2 regions of the Paenibacillus konkukensis genome follow, and region 1 is predicted to be linked to the other one. Evidence: predicted binding sites of a transcription regulator. Region 1 holds the regulator's gene; the other holds the start of a gene.
What was found. Region 1 encodes Rex, which represses fermentation and respiration genes when NADH is low (regulators of the CRP and FNR family bind a similar motif). Its sites were predicted from a motif close to TTGTGAAATATTTCACAA; they were not measured.

Region 1 (4,216 bases):
AGCTGTTCTACGGGGCTTTCCTGAATACGTTATGGTGGTTGTATAAAGACGGCCGCAGCGGCCAATTATCTTCCCTGAAGGCCAGGCTGCAGCGCGAGGAATCGGAGCGGGCGCAAGCGTGGAGCGGCGTTATAGACGCGGTCATTCCGAAAATCGTTGCGATTAAGGAACAGTGGGACGAACTGGCCGAGCTGTTGTACCAACTGCTTGCCTCGCGTTCCGATCCGTCGCAAACCGAGGGCGGACAGCTTGTATTCCGGATTAAGAAAGACCAGACGCCAAGCTCGTGGGATAAGCTGCTTGTTCTCGAAGAGAACATTTATTTGAACTGCTCCGAGGTTTTGAAAAAACTGGATAAAATGCTCAGCGAAATGAAGGAGCTTCAAGACGAGCAGGATCTTCAGGGAGTCGTAACCGATATCGGCGGCACCGTCAAGGAGCTGTACCGTCACCGTGACAATCTGCATTTTTTTATGACGATGCCGGACGACAATTACGTATATTGGCTTGAAGGGGGACAGCATAACAAGAGCAAATCGCTGCAGCTCGTTTGCGTTCCGATCGACGTCAGCCCGATGCTTCAGCAGCACTTTTTCGAGGTAAAAGACAGCGTCATCATGACCTCGGCTACGCTTTCCGTAGGCAAGTCTTTTGATTATACCTGCGAGCAGCTGGGACTTGAAGAAGTGAAGGACGGCTCCGTACAGGCCAAACTGAAGACGGTGCAGCTGCCTTCTCCTTTCAATTATCGTCAGCAGGCGCTGGTGGCGATTCCAAGAGATTTCCCCAGCATTCGCGGCAATTCAGGAGAGAAGCAGTTCTTGGACCGGCTGACGCAATCGCTTGCCGAGGTAGCGCTGGAGACCAAAGGACGTATGCTGGTGCTGTTCACGTCCAACCGGATGCTGAAGCTCACTCACGCGGCATTGAAGGAAGTGCTGAGCCCTTTTGGCATTCAGGTATTGGGTCAAGGGGTTGACAGCAGCAACCGGAGCAAGCTGACCCGCTTGTTCCAGAACAGTCCGGCGAGCGTACTGCTGGGAACGAGCAGCTTCTGGGAAGGCGTGGACATTCCCGGCGACGCGCTGAGCTGTCTGGCGATCGTGCGGCTTCCGTTCCAGCCTCCGAATCATCCGTTAGTGGAAGCGAAGACGGAAAATTTGAAGAAGCTTAACCAAAATCCTTTCATGAAGCTGTCGGTGCCCCAGGCCGTGATCCGCTTTAAGCAGGGCTTCGGGAGATTGGTTCGGACGGCGAACGATAAAGGCATCGTCATTATATATGATACCCGGGTCATTGATACGACATATGGAAAGTACTTCTTGTACTCGCTGCCCGGCCCCAAAATCGAGCATATGCCGACCAATCAATTGGTACCGAGAATTAAGCAGTGGATGGGGGAAAGCGACGTATGAAAACAATTAAAATTTCCGAAGCGGTCGTTCGCAGACTGCCGGTCTATTTACGGTTTTTGAACGAATTGAGCAAAAAAAGCGTGAATACGGTATCTTCGCAGGATTTGGGTCAAAAGCTGGATCTTAACCCGGCTCAAATCCGCAAAGATCTCGCCTATTTCGGAGAGTTCGGCAAAAAAGGAATCGGCTACGACGTCGACTATTTAATCGAAAAAATACGGCAAATTTTAAAGCTTGATAAAGTGATTCCGGTAGCGCTCGTCGGAGCGGGTAATCTTGGGCGGGCATTATGCAACTATAACGCTTATTTGAAAGATAATATGAAAATTGTCGCCGTTTTCGACGCGCACGCATCGAAGATCGGGGAGTCGATCAACAATTTGAATGTGAAGCCGATGGAAGAGCTCAAAGCAGCGATCAAAGAGCTGCATGTAAGAATCGGGATCATTACCGTTCCTGCCGCTGAAGCGCAAGGAGTAGCCAATCAGTTTGTCGAGGCCGGAGTCGAAGCGATTTTGAATTTTGCTCCGATTATTATTAAAGTTCCGAATGAAATTCGGGTGCATCACGCCGATTTTACGACGGAGCTGCAAAGCCTCGCGTACTATCTTGATTAGAAACCTATACGTCAAAAAAGTACGTCAAAAAAAGCCTACAGCGATGTAGGCTTTTTGGGCGTGTAACGGTTAATCGTATGTAAGGAGAAATCAAGCTCAAATGACGAGAGAAACGACTTTGTAGATGAGATAAGAGAGCGCCATACTAATCGGGATCGTAATGACCCAAGTCATAACCATTTTGGTAACGGTCGCCCACTTTACGTCGTGAAACCTCAGTACCGATCCCGTCCCGATAATCGAGGACGAAATGACATGCGTCGTGGACAACGGCATCCCCATTGCCGTCGAAATCTGAATAACGATGGATGAATTCAGATCGGAAGCGAACCCGTTGATCGGCTCGATCTTAATCAGATTTTTGCTCATGGTCTTGATGATCTTCCATCCGCCGATCGAAGTGCCGAGGCCCATGGCGGTAGCCGCGCATAATTTAACCCATAACGGCACGTCCAAATTGGTTTGGTACCCTAACGCCACCATTCCGAAAACGATAATTCCCATTGCTTTCTGAGCATCGTTGCCTCCGTGCGACAGGGAGAGAAGGCCGGCCGAAAAAATTTGAAAAAACCGGAACATTCGATTTAGCTTCGAGCGGGAATGATTGCCGCTGGCAAAAATGATCTGTTTAATGATCCACATAATGATGAATCCTGTTGCAAAAGCGATCATGGGAGACAGGATCAGAATAGCGATAATTTCTTTAAAGCCGCTCCAGTTGACTGCGGATATCCCCGCACCGGCCACGACGGCGCCGGCTAAAGCTCCGATCAACGTATGCGAGGAGGAGGAAGGAATGCCGAAATACCAAGTGACTAAATTCCATATAATAGCCGTAATTAATGCCGCGATGACAACGGTAACCCCGTTTTCGATGGTTGCCGGATTGGCGACTTTGCCGCCGATCGTTTTGGCCACTTCAGAGGAGTAAACCGCTCCGATAAAATTGAGGGTGGCCGCGAAAAAAACGGCTACCTTAGGGGATAATGCCCTGGTCGATATCGATGTTGCAATCGCATTGGCCGTATCGTGAAAGCCGTTGATGAAATCGAACAGCAAAGCCAATCCTACGATGATGAACAAAAGGGTTAACATAATTACCTCCTACCGGTTGCGAAGCAGCTTACGAATAACGCAATACGACGCTTTCCAAAATGTTCGCTACGTCTTCACAGGCATCCGTAGTTTGCTCAAGGCGTTCATAGAGCTCCTTAAGCTTGAAATCGTGATAAGGGTCTTGAGGATTCAAGAAAATTTCGCGAATTCCTTCCCGCATTAACCGGTCGGCCTCGTTCTCCAAGCTGTTGATTTGGACGGTATGTTCGGTAATTTGCATATATTTCTTTTTGGACAATAGTTTGAAGGCATCGAGAATATGCTGGCAGCTGGCAACAAGAACGGCGGAAAACTCCTGCATATACTTATCGCTCTCGTTAATGTTCAAATAATCGAAACGTGCGATCGTCGCTTCGATCCCGTCGATGACATCGTCGACTTTGGAGGCAAGTTCCATAATATCTTCCCGATCCAATGGGGTAATGAACACTTTGTTCAGCCCTTTGAAAATTTGATGGGTAATCTGATCGCCTTTGTTCTCTAAATCCTTCAATTGAGGATAGAACGCTGCGGGCGGTTGATCTCCCATTACGGCGTTGCGAAACATTTGCGCCGCGTGCAGCGTATTTTCCGACGCTTTGATCAGCAGGAGCAAAAAGTCGGTATCGTTCTTTTTGGCGAAAAGCATGAAACAGCCTCCTTCAATATATGTAAATAATTTACACAACGAATAATGATCGCGAATAATGTAGAATAAGCGTGAAAATGAACACCAAAAATAAAAATAACACATCAGAGTAAGGGAATGCAATCATAGTTTATCCAATTCAGAATATGTTCATCAAACATTAATGATGCAGCGGTTAAACCTCTTGACAGCCGCTCTATTACTTGCTTTTCGGCTAACGAAGTTGTACAGTGGAGGTTGATGCTAGGAGTCGGAAAGGATAAGGTGATTATGAAAAAAACGATAATTACTAACGGACAATTCATTATATGGAATGAACAACATCCGATCGTTAACGGTTGTATGGTAATAGAAGACAACCGGATTACATATATCGGCACGGAAGCGCCGCTGCCGCTGGAGCAGTATGACGAACGTATTGACGGAACGAACAAGCTGTT
Region 2 (4,216 bases), 3.6 Mb from region 1:
CTGTCGGTATCGTTCATTTTATCAGCACACAGAATGACCAGAAAGACGTAATAAGCTACGATAAGCTCCGACAGGCCTTAGTTGAAAAGAATGTAGACTCGGTCAGCTTGAGATATGACGGTCAGACATACTTGGTTCGCGGTAAATACAAAAATCCGCAGCCGCCGGATAAGAAAAATTTCGAAACCCGCGCGCCTTACGACCAAGAAACCGTCACGATGATCGAAAAGAGCGAAGTGCCTAACATCGTCATTGAAAAAATGGAAGGGGACAACGTTTGGATCAGTTTCCTTACCTCCATTATTCCGTTTGTCATTATTTTCATCCTGTTCTTCTTCCTGTTAAATCAGGCGCAGGGTGGCGGCGGTAAGGTGATGAATTTCGGTAAAAGCCGCGCGAGACTTTATAATGAAGAGAAGAAGCGCGTGACGTTTGAAGATGTAGCGGGGGCAGATGAGGAAAAGCAAGAGCTTGTGGAAGTGGTCGAATTTTTGAAAGATCCGCGCAAGTTTGCTGCCGTAGGCGCAAGAATTCCCAAAGGGGTTCTGCTTAACGGACCTCCGGGAACGGGTAAAACCTTGCTGGCAAGAGCTGTCGCAGGCGAAGCGGGCGTACCGTTCTTCAGCATCAGCGGTTCCGACTTCGTGGAAATGTTCGTCGGTGTCGGCGCATCCCGCGTACGCGACTTGTTCGAAAACGCTAAGAAAAACGCACCTTGCATCATTTTTATAGACGAGATCGATGCCGTAGGCCGTCAGCGCGGCGCCGGATTGGGCGGCGGGCATGACGAGCGCGAGCAGACGCTCAACCAGCTCCTCGTAGAGATGGACGGATTTGGCGCGAACGAAGGGATTATTATTGTTGCGGCAACGAACCGCCCCGACATTTTGGACCCTGCGCTGCTGCGTCCGGGACGTTTTGACCGTCAAATTACGGTGGATCGTCCGGATGTGAAGGGCCGTGAAGCGGTGCTTAAGGTACATGCCCGCAACAAGCCTTTGAACAAAGATGTGAAGCTGGACGTGCTGGCGCGGTATACGACAGGCTTTACGGGCGCCGACCTGGAGAACCTGCTGAACGAAGCGGCGCTGATCGCAGCTCGCCGCAACCGCAAAGATATTTCGATGGAAGAGCTCGACGAGGCGTTTGACCGCGTCATCGTCGGTACGCAGAAGAAAGGCCGCGTGATCAGCGAACGTGAGAAACGCATGGTTGCGTTCCATGAAGCGGGTCACACGATCATCGGTTACTATTTGGAAAATGCCGATATGGTGCATAAGGTTACGATCATCCCTAGGGGCCGTGCAGGCGGATACGTCATGATGCTTCCTAAGGAAGGCGAAGACCGGATGATGAACACCAAAAACGAGCTGCTCGATAAAGTAACCGGATTGCTGGGCGGACGCGTATCCGAGGAGCTGTTCATCGGTGAGATCGGCACGGGCGCTTACAGCGACTTCCAACGCGCTACCGGCATCGTTCGCAAGATGATTATGGAATACGGAATGAGCGACAAGCTCGGACCGATGCAGTTCGGCAATGTGCAAGGTCAAGTATTCCTTGGTCGCGACTTCGGGCATGAGCAGAACTACTCTGACGCCATCGCTTACGAAATCGATCAGGAAATGCAGACGATCATTCGCGGCTGCTACGCTAAAGCGAAGGAAACTCTTGAGAAGTATTCGGATCAGGTTCGCCTGATTGCCGAAACGCTGCTGGAGAAAGAAACGCTTGAGAAGGATGAAATCAAGCAGCTCATCGAAACGGGCAAGCTGGATCAATCCGGAAGCTCCGACGTGAAGGTAAATATCGTCGGGCAGCAGCAAACGGCGGACGCCAACAAGCTGGAGTTCGATAAGCCATCGGCAGAAGATAACAACGACGATAAGAAAGAATCTTAATAACGAAACCGGCGTGCATATGAGATGCACCCGGTTTTTTTCTCATTTGTGAGTCGGCTCCGGGTTGCGCGGCGGCGGATAAATGAGGCGTTATACGAGAAACTGGTCCCAAGAGACCACGCTCGGGAAATACACTGCGTTGGGCATCATTTTTTCAGCCATTTTGTAGTTTTTTGAGCATTGACACCACTCGGGATGTTGTGTAAATTAGTTGTAAATCTTTTAAACAATATGTGAACATTTTCACGACTTCATAGCACACAAAAAGGGGTATGGGGAAGGAAGGTACGACGATGGAGGCTTTAGCCTTGGAGCGTAAAGAGGAGCAGAAGCGTGAGCTGAAGGAACGTATCGCTCAGTTGAAGAAGGAACGCAACGCCATTATTCTTGCGCATTATTATCAGAGGGATGAAATTCAGGAAATTGCCGATTTCCGCGGCGACTCGTTTCTGCTTGCGCAAAAGGCGGCGTCTACGGATGCCGAAGTAATCGTATTTTGCGGAGTTCACTTTATGGGAGAGAGCGCCAAAATTTTGGCTCCGAACAAAACCGTGCTCATTCCCGACGAACGTGCGGGCTGTCCTATGGCGGATATGGTCAATGTAGACGGACTTCGCGCTCTGAAGAAGCAGCACCCGAATGCCAAAGTAGTCGCTTACATTAACACGTCCGCCGATGTCAAATCGGAGACCGACATTTGCTGTACTTCCGCCAATGCGGTCAAAGTAATCAATGCCATCGATTCCGACGAGATTATTTGGGTGCCCGATAAAAACCTCGGTGATTACGTTTCCAAGCATACCGATAAAAAGGTCATTATTTGGGAAGGGTACTGTAACACTCACGACATGTTGACCGTCAAGGATGTAGAAGAAATGCGGGCGCAATATCCGAATGCACAGTTCGTCGTTCATCCCGAGTGCCGTCCTGAGGTTGTCAAGCTGGGCGATTTCGTCGGCAGCACGACCGCAATCATCAAATACTGCAAGGAATCCGACTGCCAGGAATTTATCGTAGGGACCGAAGACGGAACCGGCTACCAGCTGCGGCTCGACAGTCCGAACAAACAGTTTCATTTCGCTACGAAATATTTGGTATGTCCAAACATGAAAGTCAACAATCTGAAAAAGGTTGCACGCTGTCTCGAAACGATGCAGCCGCAAATTTACGTTCCGCCTCATGTCGCAGATCAAGCTAGAGCATCCCTGGAGCGCATGCTACAAGTGAAGTAGCATGCGCTACTCTCTTGTTGAACAACCTCGCGGGCAGTCGAATATCGGTTGAAGAAGGAGAGCGTTTCTAATGATTCCTCGTTATTTAGTTGATTTTAATTTGGACGAGCTGCCGCAGGTGCATACCGATGTGATGGTGATCGGGGCCGGAATTGCCGGTCTGTTCACCTCCATTAAAGCAAGCGAACAGTATAAAGTACTGATGGTAACCAAGAAATCGCTGCTCGACAGCAACACTCGTTATGCGCAGGGAGGCATAGCGGCCGTCATTTCGGACGAGGATTCCCCGGCATACCACAGCCAAGATACGCTAATTGCCGGCGCCGGGCTATGCTCGCCGTCGGCCGTTGACGTGCTGGTGCATGAAGGGCCGGCCGGTGTTCAAGATCTGATCCGCATGGGAACCCAGTTCGATCTGGAGAACGGGGAATTTGCCTTGACCAAGGAAGGCGCGCACAGCCAGCGCCGCATTCTGCATGCGCACGGAGACGCTACCGGCGCGGAAATCGTTCGCGCTTTGTCGGAGAAGACGAAGCAGGACCCGAACATTGACCTTTGGGACGATCATTTTGTTATCGATTTGATTACCGACGGGGGAGAGTGCTTCGGCGCGCTTGTTCAGAAGCCAGACGGCCAGCGGGTTATCGTCAGGGCCAAGGCAACCATTCTGTGTACCGGAGGGGCCGGTCAACTGTACCGCTATACGACTAACCCCGATATCGCTACCGGGGACGGCATAGCGATTGCCTACCGCGCCGGCGCCCTCGTTCAAGACGTGGAGTTCATTCAGTTTCATCCTACCGCGCTTTGCTATCCGGGAGCTCCCAGATTCCTTGTGTCGGAGGCGGTCCGCGGTGAAGGCGCAATACTGCGCAATATTAACGGAGAGCGCTTTATGGAGAAATACGATCCTCAGCTGGAGCTGGCTCCGAGAGATATTGTCGCCCGGGCAATCGTCAATGAGATGGAACTAACGAAGTCGACTTTCGTCTACATAGATTTTACGCATGAGTCGGAAGAAACGGTCAAACATCGGTTTCCGACGATTTACGAATTTTGCTTGAATTACGGGCTCGATTTGTC

Region 2: nadA (quinolinate synthase NadA) is a predicted target of Rex. The motif match lies at 2,133-2,150, and genes of this name have one in related genera.

What each region holds. Positions count from the first base shown of each region.
Region 1 is NZ_CP027059.1:1,208,750-1,212,965, reverse strand. It holds gene dinG (ATP-dependent DNA helicase DinG) at 1-1,415, shown strand, start outside; gene SK3146_RS05200 (redox-sensing transcriptional repressor Rex) at 1,412-2,032, shown strand; gene SK3146_RS05195 (inorganic phosphate transporter) at 2,129-3,127, opposite strand; gene SK3146_RS05190 (DUF47 domain-containing protein) at 3,156-3,776, opposite strand; gene SK3146_RS05185 (amidohydrolase) at 4,047-4,216, shown strand, end outside.
Region 2 is NZ_CP027059.1:4,822,556-4,826,771, forward strand. It holds gene ftsH (ATP-dependent zinc metalloprotease FtsH) at 1-1,901, shown strand, start outside; gene nadA (quinolinate synthase NadA) at 2,195-3,133, shown strand; gene nadB (L-aspartate oxidase) at 3,204-4,216, shown strand, end outside.